3 regions of the Shewanella sp. LZH-2 genome follow, and region 3 is predicted to be linked to each of the others. Evidence: predicted binding sites of a transcription regulator. Region 3 holds the regulator's gene; each other region holds the start of a gene.
What was found. The regulator ArgR, encoded in region 3, controls arginine synthesis, uptake and breakdown. The targets are predictions, from matches to a motif close to ANTGAATANNTATTCANT.
Positions count from the first base shown of each region.

Region 1 (7,604 bases), 1.2 Mb from region 3:
TGATATTTTCACATCAGCGTACTCATCACCGCGACTGAATAATTGTGATTGTGATAATGCATTCTTGGCCGATGTTTCAGCCGCGAATGTGTTGATTGGCATGATGGGCAAGCAAATTACGGCCAACGCGGCAAAAGGCAAAGTCTTCATCTGACATCCTTGTAAAATTATTGTGATTTTTGTTTTAAAAAGATGTGTTTTAGACTAAAGCAAAAGCAATACTGATACAAGATGTATGGATAAAAGAAAGGACGGAGGGGTCCGTCCTTTATGTTGATAAATCATTAGCTTTGCAACAGCTGATGCTGAATAAAGCGCCACTGTTCATCGAAGTGCTGAGTCGGTTTGAGTTTAAACTCGCTGCGGACAAATTGAGCAATTCGCCCCTCTGCGAAGGCTAACAGCAAATTAGCTAAAATAGCCTCATCTAAATTAAAGCCTTTGCCTTCTCGCAGGGTCTTTTCCCGCAAAATTTGCTTAAGTTGAGTTTCTATTTTTGCAAATAGCGTACTAATGCGGCTACGCAGACGCTCATTTTCACCTAAAAGCGCATCACCATTGAGGACGCGCGAGATCCCTGGATTACGCTCGGCAAAAATCAGCAGTAGTTGCAGCACCAGTTGACAGCGTTTCATGGTGTCTTTTTCATCATCCATGATGATGTTGATACGAGAGAGTAATGACTCTTCAATAAACTCAATTAACCCTTCGAACATCCGTGCCTTACTCGGGAAGTGGCGATAGAGTGCCGCTTCCGATACGCCGACTTCTGAGGCGAGTTTAGCGGTGGTAATACGTTGTCCTGGGCTGGTTTCTAGCATTTGTGCTAGGCATTGCAGTATGTGTTCACGACGATTAATTTTTGGGCTTACAGCCATTGCAGTATCCTTCGCTCAATAACGATTCAGGTTATTTAGTGCCAGAATGGCCAAATCCACCTTCACCACGGTCTGAGCTATCGAACTCATCAACGAGTTTGAATTGTGCTTGTACCACAGGGACAAACACCAGTTGTGCGAGACGATCACCGATTTCTAAGGTAAATGGGGTATCGCTGCGGTTCCAACAAGAGACCATTAAGGGCCCCTGATAATCCGAATCGATGAGGCCAACGAGATTTCCAAGGACGATACCGTGCTTATGCCCAAGGCCTGAACGCGGTAAAATCACTGCTGCAAGGCCTGGATCTGCTACGTGGATGGCGATACCCGTTGGGATTAACTGAGTTTCTCCTGGGGCTATCGTCATTGTGGTATCTATCATGGCGCGAAGATCCATGCCTGCGCTGCCTGGTGTGGCATAGGCAGGCAGCGGGAATTCAGAGCCAATACGGGAATCGAGGATCTTTAATTCAATCGGTGTTTTCATTTGTGTTGTTTTTCTTTCACTATCAACGAAAGTAATTGGCGAGCCAACGTGAGTTTATCGGTAGCAGGCAAATCTTGACTACCCTGTGGCCAGAATACGCGCAGGGCATTGGCATCGGCGTTAAAGCCTAGACCAGCAACGGATACATCGTTTGCCGCGATCATATTCAAATTTTTACGTTTGAGTTTATCGCGGGCGTAGGTCTCTACATCATGGGTTTCTGCGGCAAATCCCACCATAAAAGGACGGTTTGCCAAGCTTGCGACCGTCGCTAAGATATCAGGATTCCTCACCAGCGCAAGTTGCATTTCTTCCGCTGACTTTTTGATTTTACTGGTGGCAATATCGCTGACTCGGTAGTCAGCAACCGCCGCACAGCCGATAAAAATATCTTTATTATCAACATTCTCCATCACAGCATCGAGCATATTCTGTGCCGATTCGACATTGATGCGCCTCACCCCTTCAGGCGTGGCTAAATTTACGGGTCCTGCGACCAAGGTCACATCGGCGCCCATATCGGCCGCGGCCTTCGCTAAGGCAAAGCCCATCTTGCCAGAGCTGTGATTAGAGATATAGCGTACAGGGTCGATGGCTTCGCGGGTTGGGCCTGCGGTGATCAGTACCGATTGGCCTGCTAGCGGTTGTGATTCCTGTTCAGCATAGACATCTTTTGTTGCAAAAAAGCGACTCGCAAGTTCGGCAATTTCGAGCGGTTCGAGCATGCGGCCTGGGCCCACTTCACCGCAGGCTTGACTGCCACTTGCCGGTCCCCAAAGGGTGTAACCACGGCTTTGTAAACTGGCTAAATTGGCTTGAGTGGCGAGATTACGATACATCTGCTGATTCATCGCAGGGCAGAGCGCAATTGGCGCTTCAGTGGCAAGACAAGTGGTGGTGATAAGCTCATCCGCCATGCCTGCATTGATACGGGCCAGTAAATTCGCCGTTGCAGGGGCGATAATGACTAAATCGGCCCAGCGCGCCAGTTCAATATGCCCCATCGCCGCTTCGGCAGCGGGATCGAGTAAGCTCGATGATACAGGATGTCCTGATAAGGCTTGCAGTGTGAGTGGGGTAATAAATTCCATCGCACTTTGGCTCATGACCACACGTACATCAAAGCCGCGTTCTTTTAAGCGGCGCACTAAATCCGCACTTTTGTAGGCCGCAATGCCGCCACCAATACCCAGCAGGACGTTTTTCGTTATCAGGCTCACAGACATCATCCGAGATTGAAATAATGTCGCCAACCATACCACAAAGCGATGAATTGGCGTGACTGTCCCAGTTCAAAAAATCTCGTCCATACTTGCTAAAGTAAAAATATGCGACGACAGGAGGTCACATGGCGATTAAGGATTGGCCAGAGGGCGAAGGGCCGCGGGATAAGTTATTGCTAAAAGGCGCTAGTCATCTCTCGGATGCCGAATTACTGGCGGTGTTGTTGCGTAATGGCCTGTCTGGGCTGAATGCCGTAGACCTTGCCCGCTCACTTATTCAAGAATTTGGTGGTTTAAGAAGCTTACTTTGTGCACCAAAGCATCAGGTGTGTCGACTTCCTGGCGTGGGACCTGTAAAATACGCCCAGCTTCAAGCCGCGGCTGAATTAGCGAGGCGTGTGGCACAAGAAAACCTGCAGAGAGGTCAGGTTTTGACAAATCCCGATTTAACTCGGGATTATTTAATGAGACAATTAGCTGACCGCTCCTATGAAGTGTTCGCAATTTTGCTGCTGGATAGCCAGCATAGAGTGATTCAGTTCGTCGAATTATTCCGCGGAACAATAGATTCAGCCTCAGTGTACCCACGTGAAGTGGTGAGCTTAGTGCTGGAGAAAAAGGCTGCTGCCGTCATAGTGTGTCACAATCATCCGTCTGGTATTGCCGAGCCCAGTCAGGCTGACAGACGAATAACTGAGCGATTAAAAAATGCGTTGGCAACCATAGATGTATCCCTGTTGGATCATATGGTTGTTGGTGATCGAGAGATAGTTTCCTTCGCGGAACGAGGCTGGATTAATTAATCTAACACTTGATCTTCACTCTGTGATCGTGTATAAAATGCGCCCTCTTTGTGCCTCGGGCGACGGCCATACGAGGCACATTAATGCTCGAGCGTTAAAATTGTTTTTGGAGAAGATTGACATGTCAAGAGTATGCCAAGTTACTGGCAAGAAGCCGATGGTTGGTAACAACCGTTCGCACGCAAAAAACGCGACCCGTCGTCGTTTTTTACCTAACCTACAAAACCACCGTTTTTGGTTAGAAGAAGAAAAACGTTTCGTACAGTTACGTGTATCTACTAAAGGTATCCGTCTGATCGATAAGAAAGGTATTGAAGTTGTTGTTGCTGAACTTCGTGCCCGTGGCGAGAAGGTGTAATAGATCATGGCTAAAGCTAAAGGTAATCGTGAGAAGATCAAATTAGTTTCTACAGCTAAAACTGGTCACTTCTACACAACTGAAAAAAACAAGCGTAACATGCCAGAAAAAATGGAAATCAAAAAATTTGATCCAGTTATTCGTCAGCACGTTATCTACAAAGAAGCAAAAATCAAGTAATCCTTGTTTAGTGTTTCGAGAAAAGCCCCTTATCTAAGGGGCTTTTTTTTTGGCTTTTCGTCATCAAGATGAGATAAATCTGTCCCATATTTGGCGAGTGCGACTAAATCATATTTGGTTAAAAAAATGTAATCATTTATCAAAAGTGCAATTTTTTGAAAATATAAGCACTTTATTGTATTAAAACTGCATTTTAATGAGAATAAATTCTTTATTGGTGAATTAAAATGCAATACTATACGCGGGTTTTCGTTATTCACTCCTGGTAAGCCATTTTGGGGTTACCAGCTTAAATATGAGGTGTAAACAACGCGTGCGTACCACTGAACTGGTTGATGGATTTCGTCATTCTGCCCCTTACGTTAATGCCCATAGAGGGAAAACCTTTGTGGTGATGTTGGGTGGCGAGGCTTTAGCACAAAATCAATTTCGCGGCATTTTGAATGACGTGGCGTTGTTACACAGTTTGGGTATTAAAGTGGTGTTGGTGTATGGCGCGAGGCCGCAAATCGATGCAGCGTTAGCCGCCAATGGGATTGAACCCGCCTACCACGAAGGTGTACGTATCACGGATGAAGACTCACTCAAAGTCATTAAGCAAGTCGCGGGTGCATTACAGTTTGATATTACCGCGCGTTTATCGATGAGTTTAAGCAATACGCCGATGCAAGGTGCGCAAATTAACTTAGTCAGCGGTAACTTTGTGATTGCTCAGCCACTGGGCGTCGATAATGGTGTGGATTTTTGTCTAAGCGGCAAAGTGCGCCGTATCGATACTCAAGGGCTTAAGCGTCAGCTCGATAACCACTGTATCGTGTTGATGGGGCCGATTGCTGCATCCGTCACTGGCGAAAGCTTTAACCTCACGGCCGAAGAGATTGCCACTCAGGTTGCTATCAAGCTTAAGGCCGACAAGATGATTGGCTTTAGTTCGCAAAATGGCATCCTCGATCGCAATGGCGATGTGATTGCCGAATTAATGCCAAATGATGCGCAAAATATTCTGACTAAGCTTGCTGAGCAAGGTTCTGCCTGTGTGGGCACGATGGCTTTCCTCAAGGCGAGTATTGATGCGTGCCGTAATGGGGTACCCCGTTGTCATTTGGTTAGCTATCTTGATGATGGTGCCTTGCTGCAGGAGTTGTTCTCCCGCGAAGGCATAGGCACGCAAATCGTGACAGAAAGCGCTGAGCGCCTGCGCCGCGCATCGATTAGCGATATTGGCGGCATATTGAATTTAATCCGTCCTCTGGAAGAGCAAGGCATTTTAGTGCGCCGAAGCCGTGAGCAGCTTGAGATTGAGATCGAGCAGTTTATGTTGATTGAGCGAGACGGCTTAGTGATTGGCTGCGCGGCTCTGTATCCGTTCGAGGAGGATAACGCCGGTGAGTTTGCCTGTTTAGTGGTGCATCCAGATTATCGCGATGCGGATAGGGGCAGTCTGCTGCTGAAAAACATCATAGGTCAGGCGCGTCATCGGGGTTATTCCCGTTTGTTTGCCTTGACTACCCGCAGCATTCACTGGTTCTTAGAACATGGCTTTGTGATTGAAGATGTGGATGCATTGCCGCAGAAGAAAAAGCAGCTGTATAACTATCAGCGCCGCTCTAAAATTCTCGCCCTTGATCTGTAAGCTTTTTACGCTTGATAAGATGCCAGCCTAGCGCTGGCATTTTTGTTGACATAATATGTCTTTGTTGGCAGATTAAGCTTTTCTTCCTTAAGGACTGCCCACCATGGTGACTCAGTTTTTCTCCCTCGCGCCTCTGACTCAAACTTCAATTTTAAGCTTTATTATCTTGCTGTTAGGTTTAGCTGGCTTACTGTGGATGTTGTGGGTTAAACCTATGCCGAAAGTGGCTAAATCGGCGAGCTTAGGCATCTTGTTAGTGATGATTGGTGGATTTTCTTGGGTGTTTTATCAATCCCATAATGCTGAAATCGCGCTAACCGACACCGAGCTAAAACTCGATATTCCCTTCTATAAAGTGCAATTAGCGCGTTCCGAACTGCTGGTCGAGCAGGCGCGTCTTATCGACTTGAAGCAGGAGGCGGATTTAGCGCCCAGCTTTAAAACCAATGGTATCGGTATGCCAGGGTATCAACTTGGCTGGTTTAATTTGAAGGGGAAGGGCAAGGCATTTGTGGCAGTGACGGATAAATCCGAGCTAGTGTTAGTGCCAACGACGCGAGGCTACAATCTGCTCTTATCTGTACCCGAGGGCGAGAAATTTTTAGCCCAACTACAAAAGTAGCAGGTCCAGTACACTTACCACTACTTTTGTAACCATTGGATACGGCGCGATATTATCGCGCCGTTTTGCGTTTATAGGCCATATCGAAGGTGAACACTAGCAGGGCGCTCCAGATAAAACCAAAGGTAATGCTCTTCTCTGCATCGAAGGATTCATTGAATAAGGTTACCGCGAGGATAAACATAATACTCGGGCCGATATATTGGAAAAAGCCGAGCATAGACAATGGAATGCGTACTGCTGCACCAGCAAAACACAATAGTGGAATCGTGGTAACAATCCCGGCTGCCATCAACAATAAATTAAGGTGCCAATCGTTGGTGAGCATATTCGCCGTGGCGCTATCTAAGGTCGCAACCAGATAAACCAATGCGACCGGTAGCAGAATGGCGGTTTCGACTAGCAGACCCGATTTAGCATCCACGTTGACCTTTTTACGTAGCAGAGCATATACCCCGAAGGTGCCCGCTAAGGCGAGGGAGACAATGGGGATTGAGCCAAATGAAATCAACTGAATTAGCACTCCAGTACTGGCTAGCGCAACGGCAAACCATTGCAGCTTACGTAATCTTTCTCCCAAAAACAGCATGCCCAGCAATACATTAAGCAGTGGGTTAATAAAGTAGCCTAAGCTAGCATCGAGCATATGATCATTATTAACGGCCCAGATAAAAAGCAGCCAGTTCCCAGCAATTAACAGGGAGGTGATTGTCAGTACAAGCAGTTGTTTTGGTTGTTTAAATAGTTGGCGCAGTTTGCCAAAACCGCCAATAAACATCATGATGATCACCATAAATACAAATGACCAGATCACCCGATGCAATAAAATTTCGGTCGCAGAAACATGATGAAGCAGTTTGAAATATAAAGGCGCAAACCCCCACATACAGTAAGCACTGACGGCGAGTAGGATCCCTTTGCGGTATTCAGTATCAGGCATGAGAAATCTTCGAAAAACAACAGGACGGCGATTGTAGGAGTGTACGCCGCTCGACTCAAGGTGTGTGCAGCCTCCTTTTTCGTTACAGGATGTCTCTAATGGCGAACGCTAGCGATTAAAAAGGGGAAAATATCTGATTAATCTAGATATTTCCCTTTAGTTTATTGCTGTCGAATGCGGTAAATAATTTCTTAAAAAACCATGTGTGATAACAGATTCGCCTGATAACAGATTAGCCAACCATATAAGTACCTGTGCCGAAGGCAATATGGGTTCCTTGTTCATTGTGTAACTCCATTCGGCAAACCGAGACGCGATTACCCGCTCGGATCACACTGCCTGTGCCAGTAAACACTTGCCCGCGCCCAGGCCTGAGGTAATCCACCCGCATATCGATAGTGCCCAAGGTTTGCAGCCGTTGTTGTAATTCTTCAATTGTCCAATCATCACGGCTGGCAACGAGACCTGCAAAGGCCG
Region 1 is NZ_CP069350.1:468,093-475,696, forward strand. It holds gene JM642_RS02190 (S9 family peptidase) at 1-150, opposite strand, end outside; gene slmA (nucleoid occlusion factor SlmA) at 285-878, opposite strand; gene dut (dUTP diphosphatase) at 910-1,368, opposite strand; gene coaBC (bifunctional phosphopantothenoylcysteine decarboxylase/phosphopantothenate--cysteine ligase CoaBC) at 1,365-2,597, opposite strand; gene radC (DNA repair protein RadC) at 2,717-3,394, shown strand; gene rpmB (50S ribosomal protein L28) at 3,516-3,752, shown strand; gene rpmG (50S ribosomal protein L33) at 3,759-3,932, shown strand; gene argA (amino-acid N-acetyltransferase) at 4,246-5,565, shown strand; gene JM642_RS02230 (PH domain-containing protein) at 5,669-6,187, shown strand; gene rarD (EamA family transporter RarD) at 6,240-7,127, opposite strand; gene JM642_RS02240 (thioesterase family protein) at 7,360-7,604, opposite strand, start outside.
Region 1: argA (amino-acid N-acetyltransferase) is a predicted target of ArgR. The motif match lies at 4,149-4,166, and genes of this name have one in related genera.

Region 2 (7,604 bases), 990 kb from region 3:
TTTGGCGATCAACGCAGATTCCACGAAACTGTGAATATCTTCCGCGCCCGAGGCGAGAATAATCGCAGGATCGCCCTTCACTTCCACCAGCAGCTCGTTCAACGCTTTCTTCAAGTCACTGCATTCAGTGGCAGTGATAATGCCAACGCTAGCAATTGCATCGGCCCAAGCGATAGAGCCAACTACATCCTGCTCAAACAAACGATAATCCACCGGCAGTGAATCGTTGAATAATTTAAATAGCGCGCTGGTTTCGCCCTGAAATCTTCCACCCCATAAAGCCATGCTCAATCCCCTCGGTCACTGCTTTGAATACGTTAAAGCTATTAAAACTTAAGATATAAAAAAGGGCGCTAGGCGCCCTTTGAGTCTGCCTATTACTTAGCGTTGAGCGCGCGGATACGGCTCGCTAACGAGTACAGACGGATAAAGCCTTCAGCATGTTTTTGGTCGTACACTTGATCTTCACCGAAGGTCGCAAACGCTTCAGAGTACAAGCTGTTTGGCGAACGTTTCTTAACGGCAATCGCGTGACCTTTGTAGAGTTTCACCACAACTTCACCGTTGACAGACTCGGCTAAAGACTCAGATGCCGCCAACAGCGACTTACACAGAGGTGTAAACCAACGACCGTCGTACACTAAGTGTGCCATTTGGGCACCCACTTGCTCGCGCCAAGTACGGCTGGTTTTATCAAGCACTAACTCTTCAATCGCGCGCAGCGCGGCAAACATCACAGTGCCGCCTGGGGTTTCGTAGCAACCACGAGACTTCATGCCCACTAAACGGTTTTCGGTGATATCGATACGACCCACGCCATGTGGTGCAGCGATGGCGTTCAGCTTCATCAGTGCAGCGTAAGGCGTTAAAGCTTCACCATTTACTTTAGTCACACGGCCATGTTCAACTTCGAGTGACACATATTCTGCTTCGTTTGGCGCATCTTCCGGATCGGCAGTCAGCGTCCACACACCTTTGCTTGGCTCGTTCCATGGATCTTCCAACTCGCCACCTTCGTGGGAAATGTGGAATGCGTTAGCATCACGGCTGTAGATCTTAGTGGCAGAAGCTGAAGTCTTAATATTACGCTCAGCTAAGTAAGCCAGCAGATCTTCACGGCTCTGCATGGTCCATTCACGCCATGGTGCAATCACTTTTAAATCAGGCGCTAATGCCGCAAAGCAACCTTCAAAACGCACTTGGTCGTTACCCTTACCGGTACAACCGTGGCACAGGGCATCGGCACCCACTTTACGCGCCACTTCAACCTGCGCCTTCGCGATGATTGGGCGCGCCATTGAAGTACCTAACAAGTAAGTCCCTTCGTAAATCGCCCCCGTTGCCATGGTTGGGTAGATGTAATCTTTAACGAATTCTTCTTTCAGATCGACGATATGGCATTCAGACGCGCCTGAGGCTAATGCCTTTTCAGTCAGACCCACTAACTCTTCTTCACCCTGACCAACGTCAGCGCAAAAGGCGATGATTTCACAGTTGTCGTAGGTTTCTTTTAACCAAGGAATAATGGCCGAAGTATCTAGACCACCCGAATAGGCTAAAACGACTTTTTTCACGCCAGTATTTTTGTTCTCGATAGACATCTTAAATTCCTATAACTCGTTTCTCACCTTGGAGAAAGTAGGCTGCTAAACAGGGTTAAATTAACTAAATAGGGTTACCAGTACTGCATTTTGGGCGTGCATCCGATTCTCAGCTTGTTGCAGGATCAAGGAGCCTTCGCCATCCATGACCTCATCGGTCACTTCAACACCGCGGTGAGCGGGTAAACAGTGCATAAAGAAGTGAGCACCCGCTTTCGCCATCAAGGCCTTATTGACCTGATAAGGTGCAAACTTATCCTTAATTTCCGCTAACGGTGTTGGATCTCCCATGGAAATCCAAGTATCAGTATAGATAGCATCGTGACCTTCAATCGCATCAATATCTGAAGTCAGTACAACCTTGCCGCCATATCGGCTCGCGAGCTCTTGCACTTCGGCCACAACGTAGCCATCAGGAAAGTGACCCGCAGGGCAGATCACTGTCATGGTGGCACCGAGAATGGCCGCGCAATACATCAATGAGTTAGTAACGTTATTACCATCACCCACATACGCTAACTTAGCATCACTGATATTTTCAAAATGCTCGGCCAAGGTTAAAAAATCGGCTAAAGCTTGGCAAGGATGGTATAAATCCGAAAGTGCATTAATCACGGGCACACTACCAAACTTAGCTAATTGTTCGATAGTCGTGTGGGAGAACGTTCTCGCCACAATGGCATCGGCCCAACAGGACAGGTTAGAAGCAAAGTCAGCGACCGATTCCCGCTTACCTAAGGCACCATTTTGCTGGTCTAGGTATAAACAGTGGCCACCGAGCTTATTAATACCGATATCGAAGCTAACACGAGTACGCAGAGATGGCTTTTCAAATAACATCACCACACTCTTACCGTCCAGTGCATGGCGATATTCTGCGGGATTCGCTTTAATCGTCTTGGCCAAGGTAATCAGATCCAGCAACTGCTGCTGGGTTAACTCTTTTATCGATAGTAAATGCTTCATAACCTACTCCGCTTATGGTTGGATTTGTGTGCCCACGGCCTCACCTTTTGCTAATGCGACTAATTGGCTTGCATCACGCCATGAGGCCACTTGAACCGCCTGCCCCATCCACTGCGCCACTTCGAGCGCAGCTTCTACTTTTACTTTCATTCCCTTTTCGATCACACCTTGCTTCACCAAATCCGCAATCTGCTTACCATTCAGTGAAGGGATTAATTGACCTTTACCATCGAGTACGCCAGACACATCCGATAACAGCACCAACTTGCCACCGACCAATTTAGCTAATACCGTCGCCGCTTGGTCAGCGTTCACGTTCAGCATTTGGCCATCGTCCATCATGGCAATTGAGCTACAAATCGGCATCCAGCCTTGGGACAAAATAAACTTAAGGTAAGTGGCGTCCTTAGGAGAAACCTCGCCCACTAACCCTAAACGCTCATCTTTAATCTTAGCCGATACCGTGTTGCCATCGGCTAAGCTCATGCCCACACTCACAATCCCAGCTTTAGTCGCTGCGCCTTGGAGGATCTTGTTTGATGTGCCAGCCAGTGCACCGGCAATAATCGGCATTTGCTCAGGCGGGGTCACCCGCAGGCCTTCTAACTTGACGGTTTCCATGCCGTTTGCGGCTAATTGCTCATCGACCAAACAGCCACCGCCATGCACCATCAGCACCTGCTGACCATTTGCGATCATTACTGCGGCGGTATCCATTAAACGCGCCATCCCCATTTCACACTGCAGCAGGGCGCCGCCGACTTTAAGAACTAATACTGAGTTGTTGGTAGACATCTTGACGACTCTCTTAACTAAGGATGAACGGTTAAAGGTTAAAGTGAATCTTTATGCATTGCAGGGCTTGGCTCGCCGCGCCTTTCATCAAATTGTCGATGGCACTGGCAACCACTAAGTAGCCACTGTTCTCATCAAACTTCCAACCTAAGTGGCAATTCGGAGTCAGCACTACATCATCCACTTTCGGGAACTGGTTCTGTTTCACCGTCACCAGCGGAGCTTGGTCATAAACACTGTATGCCGTAGCCACATCGGCGGTGGTGGTGCCCGGTTTTAGCTGTACCGTGATGGTTGCTAAAATGCCGCGCTTGAAGTTGCCAAGGTGCGGCGTGAAGATCACCTCTTGCCCCAGTTGAGTGGCAATTTCGGGTTGATGTCTGTGGCCTAATACGCCGTAGGGTGTGAGGCTCACTTCGCAAAAACTGGTATGCAACTGCGCCTTACGACCCGCGCCCGTCACACCGCTGACCGCATTGATCACCGGATAGGCGGAGGTCAGTAAATTCTTTAATGGTTTCAAAGCGGTTAATGATGCTGTTGGGTAACAACCTGGCACAGCAATCATCTTAGTTGCGGCGACTTCTTTGGCATTCCACTCGGCAAGACCATAAACAGCCTTGGCTAGCACCTCGGGATATTCGTGCTCAAAACCGTACCACTTAGGATACTGCGCCACATCACTGAAACGATAGGCACCGCTTAAGTCAAACACGGCTAAACCTTGGTTGTAGAACCAAGCCGCTAAATGCAAACTCACCGAGTGCTCGGTCGCCAACACCACGGCATCCGCCTCGGCGACGATCTTAGTCTTCGCTTCTTCAGTCAATGGTGACAGAGCTAAGTCAATGTGGCTGTAGACAGGGTACAAATCTGCTAAAGCTCTACCTTTATCTAAACTATTTTCAGAGACATACAGGCCTTGAATTGATAATTCAGACTCCGCATGGACTAAAGCAGTGAGTTGTGCACCTGTGTAACCACTGGCGCCGATAATGGCGATATTTTTCATATGTATTTTTATAAACCAAATCAAAGAGACTTAAAGAATAGATGAATAGCGTATACGCAACAGCGCATATCTATGATGACAGGACTATCGTCGTGGGAAATCGTAATGGCTCGTTATTTTATTCACTGACGGCTTAACGCTATACATCATGATATTTACTCTACAGGTCACAATGGGTGACTCATCTCAACTGCAGGTTAGACTACCACAAAGATCTATTTATGCAATATATGTGAATATATATTTTTATTAAATTTTATCTTTAATCTTCGTTCAAGCACGCTTAGCAAATGACACAATACCTCACTAACTTCTTTATAACTCAGTTATCTATGGATGAAAGACTGAAAAATCAGTCCTTTTTATTAACACCTGATATACATGTACGCAAAGCCAAAATAATGCAGTTCATATTCACTTTGGCTAAACATAATAAAATATTGCGTTAGCTCGCATTTATATTGAATATTCTTCAGCAATTATCGTGATTAGTTGCATATCAGATAAGCCAGTCGTATAAGTTATAAGTTCTGCTGTTGACCATTGCCCTCTGTGGTGGGTATTGTGCTAGCGGGCTAATACAAAGCGGATTTTGATGTTTTTCTATTCGGAGTAACTATGGCAGGTAATGTGGCAGACAATGTGACCGACATGTATGCGTCGTTAAGATCAAACGTGAGTATGTTAGGGCAGATCCTTGGCGATACAATGCGCACCCACCTCGGTGATTCTTTCCTCGAGAAGGTTGAGCAAATTCGTAAACTTGCAAAAGATTCCCGCCGTGGCGATGAGGCGGCACGGGAGCAAATGCTAGAACTGCTGACCGCACTCCCCGATGAAGAGTTAGTGCCTTTTGCCAAAGCCTTCAACCAATTCCTCAACCTAGCAAACTTATCCGAACAATTTCATACTATTAGCCGTAACTGTGATGAACTGGTTTGTGTACCGGATCCGGTCGAACAGTTGCTTGGCCGTATGCTGAATGGCCGTATCGATCAAACCAAGATGTTGGATTGCTTAAAGACGCTTGATATCGACTTAGTCCTCACCGCACATCCAACGGAAATCTCTCGCCGCACACTGATCCAAAAATATGCGGCGATTGTGGATTGCCTCGCCGAGCAAGAAAACGATCAATTATCCGATAGAGAACGTCGCCAAATTAATCTGCGTCTGCGCCAGTTAATCGCCCAAATCTGGCACACCAATGAAATTCGCCGTGAGCGCCCAACGCCAGTGGATGAAGCCCGCTGGGGATTATCGACGATTGAAGAATCTCTCTGGCACGCCGTCCCCGACTTTTTAAGGCAGCTCAACGATCAAGTACAAGAGCGCACTGGCCAGCAATTGCCTATCGATATTGCACCAGTGCGATTCTCAAGCTGGATGGGTGGTGATCGCGACGGTAACCCCTTTGTGACCGCCAAAGTCACCCAAGAAGTGTTAGACCGTAATCGCCATGCTGCGGCACGTTTATTCCTCAAGGATATAGTGTTGCTAGTGGGTGAACTGTCAATGGAAGAAGCCAATGATGAATTAAAGGCTTATACCAACAATAGCTGCGAACCCTATCGTTTTGTGCTGCGCTCATTAAGACAAAAACTGCGTGACACCATAGATTACTTAAATGCCCGCATTGAGGGCCACAATCCTGAAGTGGATAAGTCGACGCTGATTTGGCAAGAAAGCGATCTTAAAGCGCCGCTAGAGATGCTGTATAAGAGTTTATGTGACTGCGGCATGCGTTTGATTGCTAACGGTTTACTGCTCGACATTTTGCGCCGTCTCGCTTGTTTTGGCATTCATATGCTTAGGCTCGACATTCGCCAAGACGCCGGCCGTCACTGCGATGTACTTGCAGAGTTAACCCGCTATCTAGGTATGGGTGACTTTAATCATTGGGATGAAACCGAAAAACAAGCCTTCTTGCTGCGTGAACTCAGTAACCGTCGTCCGCTGATCCCGAGCAACTGGCAACCTTCCGCCGACGTGGCCGAAGTGCTTAACACTTGCCGTTTAATTGCTAAACATCCTGCTAAGGCGTTGGGCTCCTATGTGATCTCGATGGCGAGCAAGCCTTCAGATGTATTAACCGTATTATTACTGCTCAAAGAAACTGGCTGCACGCATCCAATGCGGGTTGTGCCGCTATTTGAAACCTTAAGCGACTTAAACAACGCCGCCGAATGTATTACCGCACTGCTCGATATCGACTGGTACCGTGGTTATACCAAAGGCATGCAAGAGGTGATGATCGGCTACTCCGACTCAGCCAAAGATGCGGGTGTAATGGCAGCCGCTTGGGCGCAATATCGCGCACAGGAGCAGTTAGTCGCCGTCTGTAAACAGGCTGGCGTTAAGCTGACGCTGTTCCATGGTCGTGGAGGCAGTATTGGTCGTGGCGGCGGTCCTGCCCACAAAGCGATTCTGTCACAACCGCCCGGCTCAGTTGATGGCCGTATTCGCGTCACCGAGCAAGGTGAGATGATCCGCTTTAAGTTCGGCCTGCCTAAATTGGCGGTGCAAAGCTTAGCCCTGTACACCTCAGCGGTGTTAGAAGCGACTCTGCTTCCGCCGCCCGAGCCTAAGCAGGAATGGCGCAATTGCATGGAGCGAATTGCAGAGGAGTCAGTGAGTGCTTACCGCGGTATTGTCCGTGAAGAGCCGGATTTTGTGCCTTATTTCCGTGCAGCCACTCCGGAGGTTGAACTAGGCAAATTACCATTAGGCAGTCGCCCAGCAAAACGCCGTGTCGATGGCGGTATCGAGAGCTTACGTGCCATTCCTTGGATTTTCGCTTGGTCTCAAAACCGCTTAATGTTGCCAGCATGGCTCGGCGCCGGTGAAGCATTACTGGCTGCCTGCGAACGTGGAGAAATGGGTTTGCTACAAGATATGGACCGCGAATGGCCCTTCTTTAGCACGCGGATTTCCATGCTAGAAATGGTGTACGCCAAGGCGGAACCTAACTTAGCGCGTTACTATGAAACCTGCTTAGTACCGCCCAATCTCCACCACTTAGGCGAAACTTTACGCCAGCGTTTAGATCTCGGCATTAAAGTGGTGCTGGAGCTGACTAAATCGGATACCTTAATGGCGCATACACCGTGGAATCGCGAATCAGTCAAACTGCGCAATCCCTATATCGATCCATTAAACTTCCTGCAGACCGAGTTATTAGCTCGTACCCGCAAGGAAACAACCGAAGCTCCCGCTTCCGAACACGTGCA
Region 2 is NZ_CP069350.1:252,648-260,251, reverse strand. It holds gene argH (argininosuccinate lyase) at 1-285, opposite strand, end outside; gene JM642_RS01245 (argininosuccinate synthase) at 378-1,601, opposite strand; gene JM642_RS01240 (ornithine carbamoyltransferase) at 1,662-2,567, opposite strand; gene argB (acetylglutamate kinase) at 2,580-3,362, opposite strand; gene argC (N-acetyl-gamma-glutamyl-phosphate reductase) at 3,394-4,374, opposite strand; gene ppc (phosphoenolpyruvate carboxylase) at 4,993-7,604, shown strand, end outside.
Region 2: argC (N-acetyl-gamma-glutamyl-phosphate reductase) is a predicted target of ArgR. The motif match lies at 4,606-4,623, and genes of this name have one in related genera.

Region 3 (7,604 bases):
TATACGCGGTTTCCGACTCTTCATCGTCGGTGACATCGAATTCCACTTGGGCGATATCGGCCAGATCTTTAATCACTTCACGCACTTCGGCGGAGGCTTTATTGAGCTTAGGCTGGATAATCGCAATGCCCGTTAAAAAGCTTTGCGTCCAAAGCGATAGCGCCTCAACTCGGTGACTGAGGGATTCTTCCTCTTCGGGAAGCAATGGCATAAAACCAAAATCAAAGTCACTCAAACGGGCAACCGAGTCTTGGAACAACTCACACACCAATTGATGTAAAGGTGCGGGTAAAGGCTGACCATCGTTCATCAGGTCAAATAACGGTTTAATCCACAAATCACCGGTTTGATCTACACCACCGCAGATTAAACCCACAAGAGCACCGTGAACTTCCACGGGATGCTGACCAATTTCAGCCGCATCGAGGGCTATTTTTAAGCTTTCGATACGTAACGAAGGAGGGGTCGCCATATCAGATTCCAATCAGAATTTTCCAGCAGCAATGCTAGCAGAGTTAAAGACTTGAACCAACTCTGATCCGGCATTCTTAGGGTTGAAGATAAAAATTCCGGCAACTGCTCACACAAGCAGCAAACAAAACGGCGAATGTGCAATCCATCAGCGGCTTACCTTGCACTTTTAATATCAGCCCTATATAGTCCGCCCTATCGATGCCAACGAAAGGATCATCTTCGAATGAGTAACAGTGCAGTTGAAATCACCCTGCTGGGGCGCACCTACTCTATCGCCTGTCCGAAAGGTCAGGAAGATGCCCTACGTGTTGTGGCTCAAGGGGTTGAGCAGCAACTCACCACCCTAAAAAATCGCACTAATAGCTTAAGCCGCGAAGAAATTGCCATTATGGCGGCGCTGAATATTGGCCACGAGTTGTACCAAGAAAAGCAAAAGAATAAGCATTATATGAAACAAATGGATGACCGCATCAGCCTGTTGCAGTCAACCTTGGAAAACGCCTTAGTTGAGCGTTCAACCAAATAGTTTTAGACTGTGCACTCGACTCGGTGCCAAGCACCATCTATCTGAGAAGAGTTGCACAGTGAATGGCTAACTGGCCTATACTTTTTTAAGCCAAACGATTAGCGATTCAATACCGTTTTTGCTCCCTGGGATGCAGGCCAACTGGTAATGTCCCTGTGCCGATAATTTTGATCTCAGGGTGAATGCTTTACTGACATTGAGCATGCTCGGCTCGTACCGAGAAGCCTTAGGAGGTAATCATTTACCCGCCTTGAACCTACGGTTCAAGGGCTACACCGGTAGCGGCATTCTGGGGAGCATCTTATTTATGTCTATCACTTCACCTGTCTCGAATACTTCGGCCCCAACAGTCAAGGGGCCACACGGCACTCAGCCTGAAATTGACACCAAGTCGCTAAGTATAAATCTAAGCCCAACTCTCAGCCGCGCCGAATTACGCAAACAAATACGTTTGGCACGCCGCTCGCTTTCGACAGAGGTGCAAACCGAGGCAAGCCTTGCCGCATGTCAGCGAATGCTCGAAAAACTCAGCGCGCTGAAGGCCCAGCATGTCGCGCTTTACCTCACCCACGATGGCGAACTGGCAACCGCTCCGCTTATCGCAGCGCTTTGGCAACAGGGGATTCAAACCTATTTGCCACGGCTGCACCCCTTTAATGCAGGGCAATTATTGTTTTTGCATTACCACGCCGACTCGCCAATGCAGCCGAATCAATTTGGCATTTTAGAGCCACGGCTAGATGTGCGTAACGTTATGCCGATTGAGCGACTCGATGTGGTGATCACCCCGCTGGTTGCCTTTGATATCAGAGGCAATCGCATGGGCATGGGCGGCGGCTATTACGACAGAACGCTAGCTAATTGGCACAGCAAAGGCAGACCACTTCCTATGGGGTATGCCCATGATTGCCAACAAGTACCGAGCCTGCCATGCGAACATTGGGATGTGCCCTTACCCGCCATCATCACTCCAAGCAGAGAATGGGAGTTTTGAATAAAGAAGGTGCTAGGTGCTAGATGCTAGATGCTAGATGCTAGATGCTAGATGCTAGATGCTAGATGCTAGATGCTAGATGCTAGATGCTAGATAACTAGATTCTAGGACCTAGAACCTAAAATCTAGATTTTTCTTTACCTTAAATGCCGCCCACCATCGACATTGTGGCTGCGCCCCGTGACATAGCGGCTCGCCAACAGATAATCCACTAAGGCGATAATCTCCTGATTTCCAGCTTCTTTTGGCAAGATGGCCTTGACTAAGGTCTTTTGTCGATAGGCTTCATCATCACTTGGATTAAAAAGGATCATCGCCGGCGCAATCGCATTCACTTTGACCTCGGGCGCTAATTTAGCCGCAAAGGATAAGGTTAAATTATCTAGCGCCGCTTTACTGGCAGCATAAGCCATGTGCTTGGCACTGCCCTTTTCGACCACATAGTCGGTGAAATGGATAATATCGCTGGCGCCAATCTCACCCTCGGCTCCCGCACGTAATTGCGAGGCTAAGGCTAGGTTTATTTGATAGGGTACGCTCACATGCACCTGCATCATGCGCTGCATCACCTCATGGGGGGCAAGGCTTGGGCTGTTGTCTGGCAACCAGTCAGAGGCATTATGGATAATAGCGCGGATTTTGGGGTATTGGCTCAATTGCTCAATCAGGGTTTGGAGCTGCGCATTATCGTAAAAATCGCATTGGATTAAGGTCGCGCCCAAAGACTGCAACTCATCGATGCTGGGATAATGGCTGCGATAGGTGCCAATCACCTTGTACCCTTGGGCGAGCAAGTGTTTCGCGAGGGCGTAACCAATACGTTTACCCACGCCAGTGATAATAATGGGAGCTGTCATATCCATCCTGTTATTTGCCAAGCACTGATTAAAAGCAAACGCATTTGGCAGATTGTTAATCGCACAATCACGTAATCACACAATCACGTCACTCATCGCAATAGCTTAATGCCTCTAGCCAAGAGTGTATAACAATTAAAACCGTAAACATGTCGATCTAAATGCCTGGCAACTGCGTATACTCAGGGACACACAGTAAGAGGTAGACCTAATGGAACTGCGGATTTTTTTCGATGGCAATTGCCCATTATGTAGCGCCGAAATGCGCCAACTCAAAGCGCGCGATCCCCACGACAGAATTGAACTGGTGGATCTTAATGCTGACAATTTCAGCTCAAGATTCAGCTATATCGATAAAGACTACGCCAATACCATTCTCCATGGCGAAACCGCCTCCGGCAAAGTGCTGCTCGGGCTCGATGTCACCTGCAAAGCATGGGCGCTCACAGGCACTCGCCCTTGGGTACAAGTGCTACGCTTACCGCTTATCAAACCTATTGCGGATTGGTGCTACCTGAGATTCGCCAAGCACAGATACCGTATTTCCTATCTACTGACGGGTAAAGCTCGCTGTGACAGCCAATGCCAACTGCCTAAATAGCGAGACTCAAGATTAAGACCCCCTGTTTAGAGAACAACGTTTAAAGCATAAAAAAACGGAGCCATTCGGCTCCGTTTTCTCATAATTCAGAAGAATTACTTAACGAAATCAACGCCTAGTTTGATATCGCCTTTCAGCGTATCTAACATAGAATCACGGGCGTTAGCTTCGAATGCGCTCACTTCACCGTAAGGCAGTACTTTTTCGATACCGTTTTTGCCTAACAATACTGGTTGAGCGAAGAATTCAGCGTGTTCGCTGCCGCCGTCAACGTAAGCACATTCAACGATGTTAGCTTCGCCTTGCAGACCACGAACCAGAGACATACCGAAACGGCATGCCGCTTGACCCATAGACAGTGTCGCGCTGCCGCCACCGGCTTTAGCTTCAACCACTTCAGTACCCGCGTTTTGGATACGTTTAGTTAAAGAAGCTACTTCTTCATCAGAGAAAGTCACGCCTTCAACTTGAGACAGTAATGGCAGAATAGTCACGCCACTGTGGCCGCCGATCACGTTGATTTTAACGTCAGCAACGTTTAAGCCTTTTAATTCAGCGATGAAAGTCTCAGAACGGATAACGTCCAGAGTGGTCACGCCGAATAAACGGTTCTTATCGTAAACACCTGCTTTTTTCAGCACTTCAGCAGCAATAGCAACTGTAGTGTTTACTGGGTTAGTGATAATACCCACGAGCGCTTTAGGGCAAGTAACAGCCACTTTCTCGATCAGGTTGCGAACGATACCCGCGTTGATATTGAACAGATCTGAACGATCCATACCAGGCTTACGTGCAACACCAGCAGAGATAAGCACAACGTCAGCACCCACGAGGGCAGGCGTTGGATCTTCACCAGCAAAACCTTTGATTTCAACCGCAGTTGGGATATGGCTCAAGTCAACCGCAACACCCGGAGTTACCGGTGCGATATCGTATAGAGACAGTTGAGAACCCGCAGGTAATTGAGTTTTTAACAGTAGGGCAAGAGCCTGGCCGATACCACCAGCAGCACCAAGTACAGCAACTTTCATAGTTATCTCCGTTATTTCTCGGATATGTGTGACATGGATCTAATTTGCGTTGGCGTCACATTACTGGAATGTCACGCTAATTTCAATTATCCCTTAGTCGTTGATTCAAAGATTTACTAAAACAGCGCGTTGCAATGTTGAATATTTACTCTAGTTCAACAAATACATTTATAAATGAATTAGCATAAATTGAGTTAATTGCATTTTTATTCAGTCATTGTGGTTATTTGTTGACAGTTTAACCAAAACTATTCAGAATAAGCCTGTTTTTTTGAATAAAGAATAAGACTATGCAAACGACCAAGAATCAGGATGACCTTGTTAGAATTTTTAAGGCGATTTTAAAAGAGGAGCGCTTTGGCTCCCAGAGTGAAATCGTCACCGCCTTGCAAGCAGAAGGCTTTACTAATATAAACCAATCTAAAGTGTCTCGTATGCTCAGCAAGTTTGGTGCCGTGCGCACTCGCAACGCTAAGCAGGAGATGGTTTATTGCTTACCTGCCGAATTAGGCGTGCCCACTGCGGGCAGCCCGTTAAAGAATTTAGTACTCGATGTTGACCATAACCAAGCGATGATTGTTGTCCGCACTAGTCCAGGCGCCGCACAATTAATTGCTCGTTTGTTAGACTCCATCGGTAAACCTGAAGGGATTTTGGGAACCATTGCGGGTGACGATACGATCTTTATTTGTCCATCTAGCATCCAAGATATCGCCGATACCTTGGAAACCATCAAATCTTTATTCAACTACGCAGAATAAAAAAACAGGTCAGCTTGCTGACCTGTTCTATTTCCACTGTACGCTTTTCAGTCCAGCATCACCCTAATTTCAGGGCTTGTGTCCCACTTACGTTACAGTATTTAGCCGAAACTCCTCAGCCTTAGTAAGCCACACTGATCCTTTGATTGGGATGCGCCGCTTTTTCTGCTTCGTCGAGCATGGCTTTGGCGTAATCACTCACCGAAATCCGGCTGCGGCCATTTGCATCGGTAAAGAAGTTATCACCACCTAAACGGTAAGAGCCTTCGCTTGCACCAGGGTAGATCTCTGCCGCTGGGCTGACAAAAGTCCAATTCACTGTGGTGTTAGCGGCACGAAATGCCTTTAATGCTTCACCTTGAGCCAGAGCTTCATCCTTATAGGCAGGCGGGAAATCTGGGCTTGAAACCAAGGTTACTCCCGGTGCCACTTCTAGACTACCTGCCCCACCGACCCACAATAAACGTGGCACTTTAGCCTGTGGCAATACGGCTAATAGATTATTAACTGTTTTCGCCACTAAGCCGTGATTCTGCTCGGCGCGGCCGCCCACTGAAGCAATTAACACATCCACGCCTGCAAAGGTTTCAGCGGTTAATGGCTGAGTCAGGTCAACACTACGCACTTCTGCCGCCGTTTCACCAAGCTTGCTTGGGTCACGCACTAAGGCAACGACGTCATGACCACGGCTTAAGGCTTCATTTAAAATGGTTCCGCCAATCCAACCTGATGCACCTAATACTGCAATTTTCATTTGATAAGTCTCACTGCTGATTTAAATTGAGACCAGTTTACTTGCGATACTTAGCGTGATAAATATCGATAAATGAGCAGGATTGTTTCAGATTGAGATACTAATGGGTGTAATTATATATGGATAAAATCGCCGCCATGCGTAGCTTTATCGAAGTGGCTAACTGTGGCAGCTTTACTAAGGCCGCAGAACACCTCAATCTCAGTCGTTTACAGGTTTCTCGCCATATTCAAGAAATTGAGCAGTGGCTCAGTTTACGCCTGCTACACCGCACCACCCGCAGCGTTAGCCTGACCTTACAGGGTGAAGAAGCCCTGCAATATTGTCAGCGGGTGCTGAGCGAAGTCGCCGCAATGGAAAGCCGCGCCCATAGTCATAACACTGAATTAGTCGGCAGTATTCGTATTGCCACACCCGTCGGACTTGGGCAGCACAGACTGTTTGATGTGGTCGATCGCTTTATAAAATTGCACCCTAAGGTCAATATTCAGCTGTTAATGTCGGACAGTTTTGCCCAGTTGGTGGATGAGCGGGTGGACGTAGCACTGCGTTATACCGAGCAGCCCGATGACAATCTGATTGCCCGTAAACTGATGAGCATAGATGCCGTGCTGTGCGCCGCGCCCAGTTACTTGGCTCAAGCCGAGCCGTTAACCGTCCCTAACGATCTGCTCAGCCATAATTGCCTTATCCATAGTTCGCAGCAACATTGGCAGCTACTCAAGGAGCAACAGAGTGAGCTGATTAAACCTATGGGGAATCTGATGGCCAATGAAATGGGAGTGCTGGTCAGCGCCGCGTTGCGAGGTCATGGCATTGCCTACTTGCCCTGTGACTTAGCTAATCAATATCTGGCCAGCGGTCAACTGCAAGAAGTGCTCCCCGAATACACGGCGCCAGGCCAAACCCTCTGGGCCGTGTACTTATCTCGCAGTTACCAACAAGCGCTAGTACGCGCCTTTATCGATTTTACCGCTCAGCAATGGCAACTCGATATCAATAAGTGGACAGCGGCGAGCTAAGCCCACAAACAAAAACGCACTGAGGTTTTAAGGCTCAGTGCGTTTAGTCGCGATTTGCGAAGGGTTAATTATCGAATTGCATCAAAAAATCTAAGCTTGGGGCGAAGAAAGAAGAACCCGTCAATGCGCTGGTGAAGTGCATCAAGTGATCGTGATTACCCGCACCATCACCAAACACCATGCTATGGAGCATCTTCTCGAAGTGATCCGGCGTGCGGCAGGTTGAAATAAACATCAAACCTTGTTCTTTGAGCGAGCCGTAAGGCATGCTCTGGCGCAAAATCTCGATGGACTTGCCGTTTTCATCCTTGAGGTTTACCCGCTTGATATGGCTGGTTAATGGCTTATCTTCCGACTCGTATTCGATGTTGTCTTGCTTGGTACGACCGATAATATCTTCTTGCTTTTTAAGCGGTAATCTATGCCACTTACTCAAGTTGTGGGCGTACTTTTGTACGTGAATATAGCTACCGCCCTTAAATTCAGGGTCCTCATCCCCAACCAAGGCGACCTCTTGGCGATGACGCCCTTTCGGGTTTTCGGTGCCATCGACAAAGCCCGTTAAGTCGCGACTATCCATAAAT
Region 3 is NZ_CP069350.1:3,896,857-3,904,460, forward strand. It holds gene JM642_RS17105 (UPF0149 family protein) at 1-472, opposite strand, end outside; gene zapA (cell division protein ZapA) at 698-1,000, shown strand; RNA gene ssrS (6S RNA) at 1,120-1,300, shown strand; gene JM642_RS17120 (5-formyltetrahydrofolate cyclo-ligase) at 1,308-1,994, shown strand; gene folM (dihydromonapterin reductase) at 2,132-2,851, opposite strand; gene JM642_RS17130 (DUF393 domain-containing protein) at 3,063-3,452, shown strand; gene mdh (malate dehydrogenase) at 3,548-4,483, opposite strand; gene argR (transcriptional regulator ArgR) at 4,774-5,244, shown strand; gene JM642_RS17145 (NAD(P)-dependent oxidoreductase) at 5,366-5,998, opposite strand; gene JM642_RS17150 (LysR family transcriptional regulator) at 6,118-7,020, shown strand; gene JM642_RS17155 (Dyp-type peroxidase) at 7,085-7,604, opposite strand, start outside.